3 regions of the Enterococcus sp. XAF26B05_ASV22 genome follow, and region 1 is predicted to be linked to each of the others. Evidence: predicted binding sites of a transcription regulator. Region 1 holds the regulator's gene; each other region holds the start of a gene.
What was found. The regulator LexA, encoded in region 1, represses DNA repair genes until DNA is damaged. The targets are predictions, from matches to a motif close to CNAACANNTGTTNG.
Positions count from the first base shown of each region.

Region 1 (3,974 bases):
GACGGAAACTTTTTAGATCATCAATTGTAACACCATAGCCCGCTAAGTGAAGTAAGCTATAAAGCATTGCAGATCCGTGACCGGCAGAAAGGATAAAACGGTCTCTATCTACCCAATTTCTTGAAGTTTTAGGGTTTACTTTTAAGTGTTTTGTCCAAAGTGCATAGGCCATAGGTGCTGCACCCATTGGTAATCCTGGATGTCCCGAATTAGCTTTTTGTACTGCTTCAATGCTTAATGTACGAATCGTGTTAACGCCTAACTGATCAGTGTTGTCGAACAAAAAAATCATCTCCTATTTAGGTTTTTTTTACCTTTATTAACTACATTTTATCGCATTTCGTTTATGAAAGCAATTACTTTTAGTAAAAAAAACTAAAAATCACTTTCTATTGTGCAATCCTTTTGCTTTTTGGATCTCTTTCAATTTCTCTGGTGTTACATCATTTCCTTTAGGATCAACGACTTTCATACCTTCAATATGATGCCGCATCCCACCTCGAAAAGCTGCCAAATATTCTTGACGAAGTACTTTTTGCTCTTCTTTTTCTTTCTCAGTCAATTCATTTTCTTTCGCTTTTTTTGCTAGTTCATTAATACGGTTCATTTTTTCTGACGATAACATCTATTTTGCCTCCTCGTTTTTAACATTTAATAGGCGTATTCAATCTTTTTTTGAAAGGCTAGTTTTGAAGTTAGACAAGTTTACTTTCCAAGTCTATCTTATAAGATGGGCACAAAAAATACAACTATATTCTTATTAAAATTAGAAACGATTCCGTTTATTTACTGAAATTTTCATTTACTGCCTTATCACTTTTGGAGTATCCTTCCTACAATTATACTTTTTCAAAAATACACGAACGCTTGTTTGATTCCTATATAAAACTATGGTACACTAAAAATATAAATCGAAAGAAGGTGCGGGTTGTGGTGAAACGTACAGACACAAGACAAATCGAAGTATTAAAATATATATATGAACAAGTTGAACTAAAAGGCTATCCGCCGACTGTAAGAGAAATCGGAAAAGCAGTTGATCTTTCCTCAACCTCGACTGTTCATGGACATTTAGCACGTTTAGAAAAAAAAGGACTCATTTTACGTGATCCTACAAAACCAAGAGCAATTGAATTGACTGCAGACGGACTTGAAAGAATCGGTGTGAGACCGACAGTGATTCCAATGCTGGGTGTTGTTACAGCTGGTGAGCCGATCTTAGCTGTCGAAGAAGCTTCTGACTTTTTTCCTCTTCCACCTGATTTAATGGCAGAAGAAAATGCTTTGTTCATGCTGACTATCAGAGGTGAAAGTATGATCAATGCTGGTATTTTAGATGGCGACCAAGTTATTGTTCGCAAACAAACTGCTGCTTCAAATGGTGATATTGTTATTGCGATGACAGATGAAGATGAAGCAACTTGTAAACGATTCTTCAAAGAGACAGATCATGTTCGCTTACAACCAGAAAATGATGCATTGGAACCAATTATTTTGAATAATGTAAGCATTCTAGGAAAAGTTGTTGGTTTGTATCGCAATCATATTTAAATAGTAAAAAAACACACTAACTCTTAGTATGTTTTTTTGGCTCTATAATATATTGTGTTGGTGGAAATCAAAAAAGATTTTCTACCAGCACTTTTTTGAGCATTTAAATACAAAAAAGGAACAACTAACTGATAAAATGAAATCGACAAAAACCACAAATCATCAGAAAGGTTGTTCCCTATGGATAAGAATACCAGATTATTGCTCGGACTTACAGACAAAAACCTCCGGTTTGAAGAAAATTGGTTGGAACAAAGACCAGTAAAAGGAGTGCAAGCTCAAGTGATTAAAGCCAAGCTGACCTATTCACCTACTCATTGCGAGAAATGTGGGCGCCTCAATCATGGACAAATCATCAAAAATGGCAGTCATACAACAACAGCTCAATTGCCTGTATTTAATGAGCGCTTCACTCTATTAGAACTAAAACGGACACGTTTTCTTTGTCATGAATGCGGTGCTACTTTCCACGCTCATACAGAGCTGATTGAAGAACATCATCACTTATCTAAACAGCTTCAATACCAAATTATGCTTGACTTGAAAAAGAATGTTTCAAGAAAAATGATTGCTCAAAAACACTTTGTTTCAGACATAACAGTCCTTAGAATGATGGAGAGACTATCAAAAAATTATCGAACAAACTGGAACTTCCTCCCTAAAATTCTATGTATCGATGAATTTAAATCCATGAAATCTTGCCAAGGAAGTATGAGCTTTATTTGTGTGGATGGAGAACGGAATCAGTTGTTAGAAGTGCTGGAAGATAGACGACTATACAAATTGACCGCTCATTTCATGCGCTTTACACGTGAAGCTCGGCTACATGTAGCGTATCTCGTAACCGATATGAACGCTAGTTACCATCAACTTCTTCGAACGGTTTTTCCGAATGCTCAATTAGTGACGGATCGCTTTCATATCGTCCAACAAATGAATCGTACGTTGAACCAACTGCGAATTCAAACGATGAACCGTTTGAAAAGTTCTGAACCAAAACAATACCGTCGTTTAAAACGCTATTGGAAGCTACTATTGAAAGATTCCGATAAATTAGATATAAACTGTCGAGCTTATCAGCCCTTATTTAAACGGCCATTAAGTCAACAAGATATTGTCGATGAACTGTTGCACTATGGTGATGTCCTACGAACAGGCTATGATACAAATATGCTTTTTCTCATCGAGAACATACGCTCTTTTTTGAGTATCTTCAACAGCTAGATAATCAGCTACCACACTGGTTCAAAAAGAAATTACTCTTCTTTAACAAATATAAAGAAGGCATTAAGAATTCGTTTCGCTTCCCTTATTCTAATGGTATTACTGAAGGCTTAAACAATAAACTTAAGGTAATCAAACGTGTAGCCTATGGCTATCGAAACTTTTATCATTTTCGTTCACGTATTTATATTATTCAAGGTCTTATTTTTTCACAACAATAAAAAAGCCTGATAAGAATGTTCTATCCTTACCAGACTTTGATTTCTATTCAGTTTTTTGTTCACCAACACAATTTGACGTAGAACCGTTTTTTTTACTATTTATTTCTTTAAATCAAAAAACGTTTTAACCTACCATGACTTTGCGCTGATATGTTTCAAATTGATAGGCGTAACTATTTGCTTCGTCTTGTTCGCCTGCACTCAAATTGATCAAGGTCCAGTCATCCCAATTAACCGAAGGGAATAGTGTATCGCCATCAAATGAATGATGAATAACTGTACGGTATAATACATCACAATACGGTAAAAAATCTTCATACACTGCTGATCCTCCCGCAATGAATGTAATTCCTGAAAAAGTTTTAGCATAATCAAGAACTTCATCCACAGTATGAAATACAATGACTCCTTTTGCTTGATAGCTTTTGTCTCTAGTTAGAACAATCGTTTGACGATTTGGTAACGGCCGAGCGCCCATCCCCTCAAAAGTTTTTCTTCCCATAACAATGGTGTTGTCTTCAGTCATTTGTTTAAAAAATTTTAAATCATTTGGCAAATGCCAAGGTAATCGATTCTCTTTACCGATTGTCCCTTGCTCATCTTGTGCCCATATGGCTGCTAACATTGGAGAACTCCTTTCGAATTAAACGGCAATTGGTGCCTTGATTGTAGGGTGAGGATCATATCCTTCGATTACAATATCCTCCATCTCAAAATCAAATACTGATTTCTTATCTTGATTCAATTTTAAAGTTGGGAAAGAACGAATTTCTCTAGCAAGTTGCTTATTCATTTGATCGATGTGATTCGTATACAGATGAGCATCTCCTAAAGTATGAACAAAATCACCCACTTCTAAACCAGTTTCATGAGCAATCAAATGCGTCAACAATGCGTAACTAGCAATATTAAATGGGACACCAAGAAAAACATCTCCACTGCGCTGATACAATTGACAACTTAATTTTCCATCGTTGA
Region 1 covers NZ_CM161538.1:1,699,145-1,703,118, reverse strand. The annotation lists gene tkt (transketolase) at 1-283, opposite strand, end outside; gene AC1PU0_RS08495 (DUF896 family protein) at 383-625, opposite strand; gene lexA (transcriptional repressor LexA) at 922-1,551, shown strand; partial or broken gene AC1PU0_RS08485 (ISL3 family transposase) at 1,732-2,996, shown strand; gene AC1PU0_RS08480 (dihydrofolate reductase) at 3,121-3,621, opposite strand; gene AC1PU0_RS08475 (thymidylate synthase) at 3,640-3,974, opposite strand, start outside.

Region 2 (3,974 bases), 710 kb from region 1:
TTCAATCGTTACATTTTTCAACAAGTCGTTGGCTGAAACATGGACATCACTTGCGATTGGGTTCATATCCATATTTTCTTTTGCTGCAGTAACAGCTACTTCATCTAGGTCGTACGCATAAACTTCTTTTGCGCCTAAATGTTTACTTGCAATACTTAAAACACCTGAACCAGTTCCTACATCAAGAAGCGTTTCGCCTCCTCGCAATACAGTTTCCAGTGCTTGCAATGTTAAGCGAGTTGTTGGATGCGTACCTGTCCCAAAAGCCATTCCTGGATCTAACGTAATTATTTTTTCAACCGTATCTTGCGGTTCATATTTTTCCCAACTTGGTACAATTGTTAGAAAGCGAGTCACACGAACTGGGTGATAATATTTTTTCCAGGCTGTCGCCCAATCACTTTCAGCTACTTCACTTACAGTCACTTCATTTTTACCGATTGCAAGCCCAAATTCTGGTAAACGAGTAATACTTTCCTTAATAAAAGGGAGTATTTCTGGTAGAAAAGTCGTCTCAGGAAAATAAGCCATGACCAAAGCACCGTCTTTGATATGAGTAAATTGTTCTTTATCAAGCAATTCTCCATATAGATCACTTTTGAAATTTTCTACATCTAAAGAATCTTCAATAGCAACACCACTGGCTCCTGCTTCCATCATAATATTAGAGATTGCTTCAACTGCTTCACTAGCTGTTTCAACTTTTACTTCTGTCCACTTCATACGATCACCTCTTTTTAATAGCTTGGATAAGCGATATATGTATCACCATCTGCTTTTTGATACTTTTGAACAGCTTCTTTAAAAGCTTCTTCCGACCATTTCAACTCAAATACTACTTGTCCTTCATCCGTTAAAAAGTCTAACAAATCACTTTGTCCTTCTGTTAAAACATCATTTAAATAATCGACAAAACCATCCAGCACAGACTGATTGATTCCTTTTTTGCCCTCATAAGGAATGGCCGCTAGAAACTCTTCCTCAGCTAAAGAAGATTTGTCAGGATTATAAAACAAAATACTGTCTTCAAATTCAATGATTTCTTCTTCTGAAACTGTTCCCTGTGCATCATCAATTTGTTCATGAGTAGTATTTTCAGCAAACAAACGAAAAACAACCTCAATTATATGGTTTTTGCTGTTCCAATCAAGAGCTACATCATATTCTGTGATTTTCTTGGTAATTTGTTGATCTAAATAAGTTAACATCGTTACTTTTTTCATTTATTTTCTTCCTTCCAACCAAAGTCTTTTTGATCAATATCACTTCTTCTTTGTTTTGAGATATAAGGATTTCCTGAAACAACATACCGTAAAGGTCGCTCCGTCCAGATACCTTTATTAGGGATTCCAATACGAGGAAGTGAAATGATTTTTTTTGGTATTTTTCTTTTTTCAGGAACAATACGCAACGAACTATCGAAAATCGATTGCCCATATAATTCTTTAGTGATTCCTAAAGCTGAAACCAGTTTTCCAGGCCCATTTGACAATTCCATTTCTTTTCGTCCATTACGATTTGCTTCCATTTGTTCGAGTCCTTCCACAGGTTCAATGGCACGAATCATGACTCCTTGAGGTTTGCCTTTTTCCTGAGTGACCATATTTAAGATTAAATGTGTATGCATTGTGTATAAATAAATCGTTCCCAGCTTATCATACATAGCTTTTAGCCGTGGGGTCTCTCTTAATCCAAAACTGTGAGCCGCTTCATCTTCAGGACCTAAATAGGCTTCTGTATCAACGATATATCCGCTAAGTATTCCAGCATCTGTCTCATGCTCTAAGTACATCCCTAATAAGAATTGAGCAATCTCTTCTGTTGATTTTGTATTAAAAAAATGTATCGTTTTTTCCATTATTTTTCACCATCTCTTATCATACACGAATCTAGGGCTATTATCCATTGAAAAAACAAACGTTTCGTAAGATAAAGTCTGATTTTTTCTTGTTTTAATGGACAAAACGACCCTTTGTACAAACATACGTTCTTTATGGTATAATGTCTAGATAATGAAATTTTGTTAAGTGACTTGGGCTACGTTTCGAAAAAAAGAGAACATCTGATTTTAGATTAGAGAGCCATTCTCAGCTTTCCTTATTTCTTTGTCAGAGCTTAACGAGCCCACTACGCTTTTAAAATAAGGAGGTTCAACCATGCAAAAACCTTTAGCTTATCGCATGAGACCACGCAATTTAGATGAGGTCGTTGGGCAACAACATCTTGTTGGGCCTGGGAAAATCATTCGTCGGATGGTTGAAGCGCGCATGCTTTCATCTATGATTTTATACGGTCCACCTGGTACTGGTAAGACCAGCATCGCCAGTGCCATTGCGGGTTCTACAAACTACGCCTTTCGCTTACTGAATGCTGCAACAGATACAAAAAAAGATCTGCAAATTGTCGCCGAAGAAGCAAAAATGAGTGGAACTGTGATTTTATTATTAGATGAAGTTCATCGTTTAGATAAAACAAAACAAGATTTTTTATTGCCTCATCTTGAAAGTGGTCGCATCATTATGATCGGGGCAACGACTGAGAATCCATATATTACAATCAATCCAGCCATTCGAAGTCGAACACAAATTTTTGAAGTCAAGCCCTTGACCGAACTTGATATTCAAAAAGCAATTAAAGAAGCATTAAATGATACAGAGCGAGGTTTGGGCGAATTTTCAGTTGTATTAGAAAAAAAAGCTTTGCTCCATTTATCACGTGCTACAAATGGTGACTTACGTAGCGCTTTAAACGGACTTGAATTAGCTGTAAAATCCACACCTGAAAATGGAAATAAAAAAGTTGAGATTACTCTTTCGATCATTGAAGAATGTGTCCAACGTAAAGCATTGACGCATGATAAAAACGGCGATGCCCATTATGATGTGATTTCCGCATTTCAAAAATCGATTCGTGGCAGTGATGTTGATGCTGCACTTCACTATTTAGCTAGACTAGTTGAAGCAGGTGATTTACCGATTATTTGTCGTCGTTTGATGGTGATTGCATACGAAGATATTGGGTTAGGTAATCCGCCCGCAGCTGCTCGCACGATAACAGCTGTCCAAGCCGCTGAAAAGCTTGGTTTCCCAGAAGCAAGGATTCCACTTGCCAGCGTAGTTATCGATTTATGCTTGTCTCCAAAATCAAATTCTGCTATCAGCGCAATTGACGCAGCTTTAGCCGACATAAGAGAAGGAAAAGCTGGAGATGTTCCTGATCATTTGCGAGACAGTCACTATTCAGGCGCAAAAGAATTGAATCGTGGAATTGGCTATCAATATCCTCATAATTTTGAAAATGCTTGGGTCGATCAACAATACCTTCCTGATAAAATAAAACAAGCTCATTACTATGAACCTGTCGATAATGGAAAATATGAACTAGCATTGCACCAGCAGTATCAACGCATTCAAGAGTGGAAAAAGAATAAGAAATAAAAAAACGATCCGCTCTCAAATCTAAGCACCCTCGTTGCTGTTTGGTTTATATTGTGCTATTATAAAGATGGTAAATCTGTGATGTACGCGTTGTCTTTTTTGTGTGTTGACCGAACATTTTATTGATATCTAGGGATCCTTCTGGTACCTAAGCTGGTAACATGCCTTATCATTTGGTAGTTCGAAGCTGTCAGTCGTGGAACCCACCTGCTTTGTTTGCGGGTTCAATACTATAGGACGAATAACGGCATCGACGGATTTTACCATTTTTATTTTAGTTTTTTAGACAATTTGCGAAGTGCAAATTGTTTTTTATTTGACGGAGGTTTGATGCATGGTTCGCATACTTATTTTTATGTCTGTAGCTTTATTAGTTATTATTGGGCTCTATTTATTAAAAAAGGCACACGTTTTTTTACCATTGATACACGACGGTGAACCTGATGAAACTATTCAGTTCTTACATCAGTTTGGTATTTTTTATTTGATTTTAGCTGCTATCGGTATTTTAGTTGGGATCTTTAATTTGACCTTTTT
Region 2 covers NZ_CM161538.1:2,408,119-2,412,092, forward strand. The annotation lists gene prmA (50S ribosomal protein L11 methyltransferase) at 1-723, opposite strand, end outside; gene AC1PU0_RS11855 (DUF3013 family protein) at 738-1,223, opposite strand; partial or broken gene AC1PU0_RS11860 (DNA-3-methyladenine glycosylase) at 1,159-1,858, opposite strand; gene AC1PU0_RS11865 (replication-associated recombination protein A) at 2,157-3,437, shown strand; RNA gene ssrS (6S RNA) at 3,508-3,701, shown strand; gene AC1PU0_RS11875 (hypothetical protein) at 3,772-3,974, shown strand, end outside.
Region 2: AC1PU0_RS11865 (replication-associated recombination protein A) is a predicted target of LexA. The motif match lies at 1,978-1,991, and genes of this name have one in related genera.

Region 3 (3,974 bases), 700 kb from region 1:
ACTAAAATTTTTTCTGCCATATTATTTCACCTTCTTTTCCCAAACTTTAGCCAATTTCGTCAAGGCTGTGATCAAGATTAAATACATCATTGCAATTACGAAGTAAACCATCGTACTTTGTAAGTTTCGAGCAACAATGATTTTACCAGTTTGCAATAATTCAATCAAGCCGATTGCAGATAGAATAGTTGTATCTTTTAAAGAAATAACAAACTGATTGACGAAAGAGGGGATCATGATTTTGATTGCTTGTGGCAAAATGATTTTTTGCATCGTTCGGTTGTATGAAAGACCTAAACTACGAGAAGCTTCCATTTGGCCGACGGGTACAGCATTAATACCGCCACGTACGATTTCAGAAATATAAGCACTTGCATTTAGGGTTAAAGTAATGATTCCAGCAAGGAAAACGGGAATATTAAAGCCTAAAATTCCAGGTAAACCAAAATAGATAAAGAAAGCCAGTACCATTAACGGAATACCTCGGATGATATCAACATAAATAGTAGAAATAACACGTAACGTTTTAGACGGAGAAGCACTAAATAATCCGAATAGAACGCCGACAATCAACGCTAAAATAAATGAAATCAGAGTTAATTGAATAGTCATCCATAAACCACTTAAAAGACGTTTCCAGTTATTCTGGATCATACCAACAAATGTTGATTCATCTACTTTGTTTTCAGTAGAGCCATCTTTTACATATTTTCCGATAATCTCATCATATTCGCCAGTTTGTTTTAATTCAGCTAATCCTTCATTGAACATTTGGATCAACTCTGGATTTTTTCCTTTCTTAACTGCAAAACCATATTTTCCTCCTTCTTCACGAGGAATAGGTGTTGCTAACGGTTGTTTTTGTGCAACGCCATACCCGATAACGGGGTAATCATCCATCATTGCATCGATTTCGCCGATTTCAAGAGCGCTATATAAAGCATCAGTTGTATCTAAGTATTTGACTGTATAGCCGTATTTATCTTTGTTGGCTTCTAGAAAATCAGCACTTTCAGTTCCGATTTTAGCACCAACTTTTTCTCCTTTTAAATCTTCGTAAGAGTGAATCTTGTCATTGCCCTTTTTGACCGCAATTTGAATCCCGCTGTTAAAGTAAGGTGTAGAGAAGTCAAAAGATTTTTCACGCTCATCTGTAATCGTCATTCCTGCGATCATTGCATCAGCTTGACCAGACTCAACTGCTTGAACGGCAGAACTAAATCCGATAAATTTAAATTCAATATCAAAATCTTGAAGTTCAGCAATACGTTGAACAAGATCAACATCGATTCCTTCATATTTGCCATCAGAGTTTTGAAATTCAAATGGGGCAAACGTAGAATCACTAGCAATTACATAGGAATCTTTTTTAGGTTGAATCTTTTTCATTTTAGAATCAGTATCAGTTGTTTCAGTTCCAGTGGAAATATACTTACCGACAATCTCATCATATTTACCTGAACTTTTTAATTCTTTCAATCCAGCATTGAATTTTTCGATCAATTCTTTGTTTTGACCTTTTTTCACAGCAAACCCATAAGAACTTCCCGTTTCTTTTTTACCAACTAATTGAAGTTTTTGTCCATTTGTTATGGCATATCCCAATACAGGATAATCATCGAAGATCGCATCAGCTTCGCCATTTTCTAGCGCTTGATAAAGACCTGTTGCATCATCAAAGTTTTTGATGGTATAGCCATATTTTTCTTGATTTTTCTCTAAGAAAGTAGCACTTTCAGTTCCAACTTTCGCTGCGACAGTTTTGCCTTTTAAATCTTCGTAACCTTTGATTTTATCATTGCCTTTTTTGACCGCCATTTGTAAGCCACTATCGAAATAAGGATCTGAAAAGTCAAAAGATTTTTTTCGCTCATCCGTAATGCCCATTCCGGCGATCATACCGTCTACTTGTTTTGATTGAACTGCTTGAATAGCACTGTCAAACCCAAGTGGCTTTAAGTTTACTTTGAAATCTTGATCATCAGCGATTGCGTGAAGCAAATCAACGTCGATTCCAACATACTCACCATTTGAATCTTGGAATTCAAATGGAGCAAACGTTAAATCTGTTCCTATATTATATGTTTTTTCCTCAGCTTGAGCATTCTGTCCAAGAGTAAATGTTAGTAGACTTGCCATCATTACAATAAATGACAGTAAAAAGTGTTTCCTTTTCATAAAATACCTCCTATATTTGCATATTGGATAATTATATAGTAAGAAAAGGCAAAAGCACAAGTCATTCACAATGAGAAAATCAAAAAAAACTCATTTTCTAACATTCCATGTAACAAGATATTACATATCAGGGTAGAAAAATACAAAATAAGATTAGCCCAAACAGTATTCCGTTAAATTTATAAATACAAACAAAAATTAAATAAAATGTAAATTATCAAAAATTACGTATACGCAACCTGTTCTAAAACTAGCGAAAATATGTTCGGTATGTTAAAATAATGACAGGAGTTTCTATTTAAATTTTACGCTGAAAATTCCTATATGAAGAATAGATCTACAAGTTGAAAACAGAATGACTGTAGAGTTATCCTGCTGTATGCCTGAGAGTACTTGGTAGATAGCGCTGTGTATTTTTAATCAAAGTGACGCAACAATTAAATAAAGTAAGAGGAGGATGTTGGATGATAGAAAGAGAGACCTCCAATACATTTGACTTAGTATCAAAATATAAGCCGGATGGGGATCAACCAGAAGCAATCAAACGATTAGTTGAAGGAATCGAAGGTGGAGAAAAAGCACAAATATTGTTGGGTGCTACTGGAACTGGGAAGACCTTCACGATTTCAAACGTAATAAAAGAAGTAAATAAGCCAACGTTAGTTATTGCCCATAATAAAACATTAGCTGGACAGCTTTATGGAGAGTTTAAAGAATTCTTCCCTAATAACGCAGTCGAGTATTTTGTTAGTTATTATGATTATTATCAACCAGAGGCTTATGTTCCTTCTAGCGATACATATATAGAAAAAGATGCGAGTATCAATGACGAGATCGATAAATTACGACATTCAGCAACTAGTTCTTTATTAGAAAGGAACGATGTTATTGTAATCGCCTCGGTTTCTTGTATTTTTGGGTTGGGAGATCCTAAGGAGTACAGTGAACAAGTCGTTTCTATTCGCGTAGGCATGGAGATGGAGCGTAGTAAGTTATTGACTGATTTGGTCAACATTCAATTCGAACGAAACGACATTGATTTTCAGCGTGGACGTTTTCGTGTACGAGGAGATGTAGTAGAGATTTTTCCAGCATCCCGAGACGATCATGCACTAAGAGTCGAGTTTTTTGGCGATGAAATTGAGCGCATCAGAGAAGTTGATGCGTTAACCGGCGAAGTGATAGGTGAGACAGAACATGTCGCAATTTTCCCAGCAACTCACTTTGTGACCAATGAAGATCATATGGAACATGCAATTTCACAAATACAAGAAGAATTAGAAGCACGATTAACGGTTTTGCGTAATGAAAACAAATTATTAGAAGCGCAAAGACTGGAACAAAGAACGAATTATGATATCGAAATGATGAGAGAAATGGGTTACACATCTGGTATTGAAAATTATTCACGCCATATGGATGGTCGTTCAGAAGGGGAACCGCCTTATACGCTGATTGATTTCTTCCCAGATGATTTTTTACTTGTGATCGACGAGTCTCATGTCTCGATGCCACAAATTCGTGGTATGTATAATGGCGACCGTGCTAGAAAACAAATGCTGGTAGATTATGGTTTCCGATTGCCAAGTGCTTTAGATAATCGCCCCTTACGCCTTGAAGAATTTGAAGAACATGTGCATCAAGTCGTCTATGTTTCTGCAACACCCGGACCTTACGAGCATGAGCAAACAGATACTGTGATTCCACAGATTATTCGGCCAACAGGATTGCTAGATCCATTGATTGAAGTTCGTCCAATTATGGGACAAATTGATGATTTAGTGGGTGAGATCCAT
Region 3 covers NZ_CM161538.1:996,509-1,000,482, forward strand. The annotation lists gene AC1PU0_RS04945 (amino acid ABC transporter ATP-binding protein) at 1-20, opposite strand, end outside; gene AC1PU0_RS04950 (amino acid ABC transporter substrate-binding protein/permease) at 22-2,178, opposite strand; gene uvrB (excinuclease ABC subunit UvrB) at 2,643-3,974, shown strand, end outside.
Region 3: uvrB (excinuclease ABC subunit UvrB) is a predicted target of LexA. The motif match lies at 2,433-2,446, and genes of this name have one in related genera.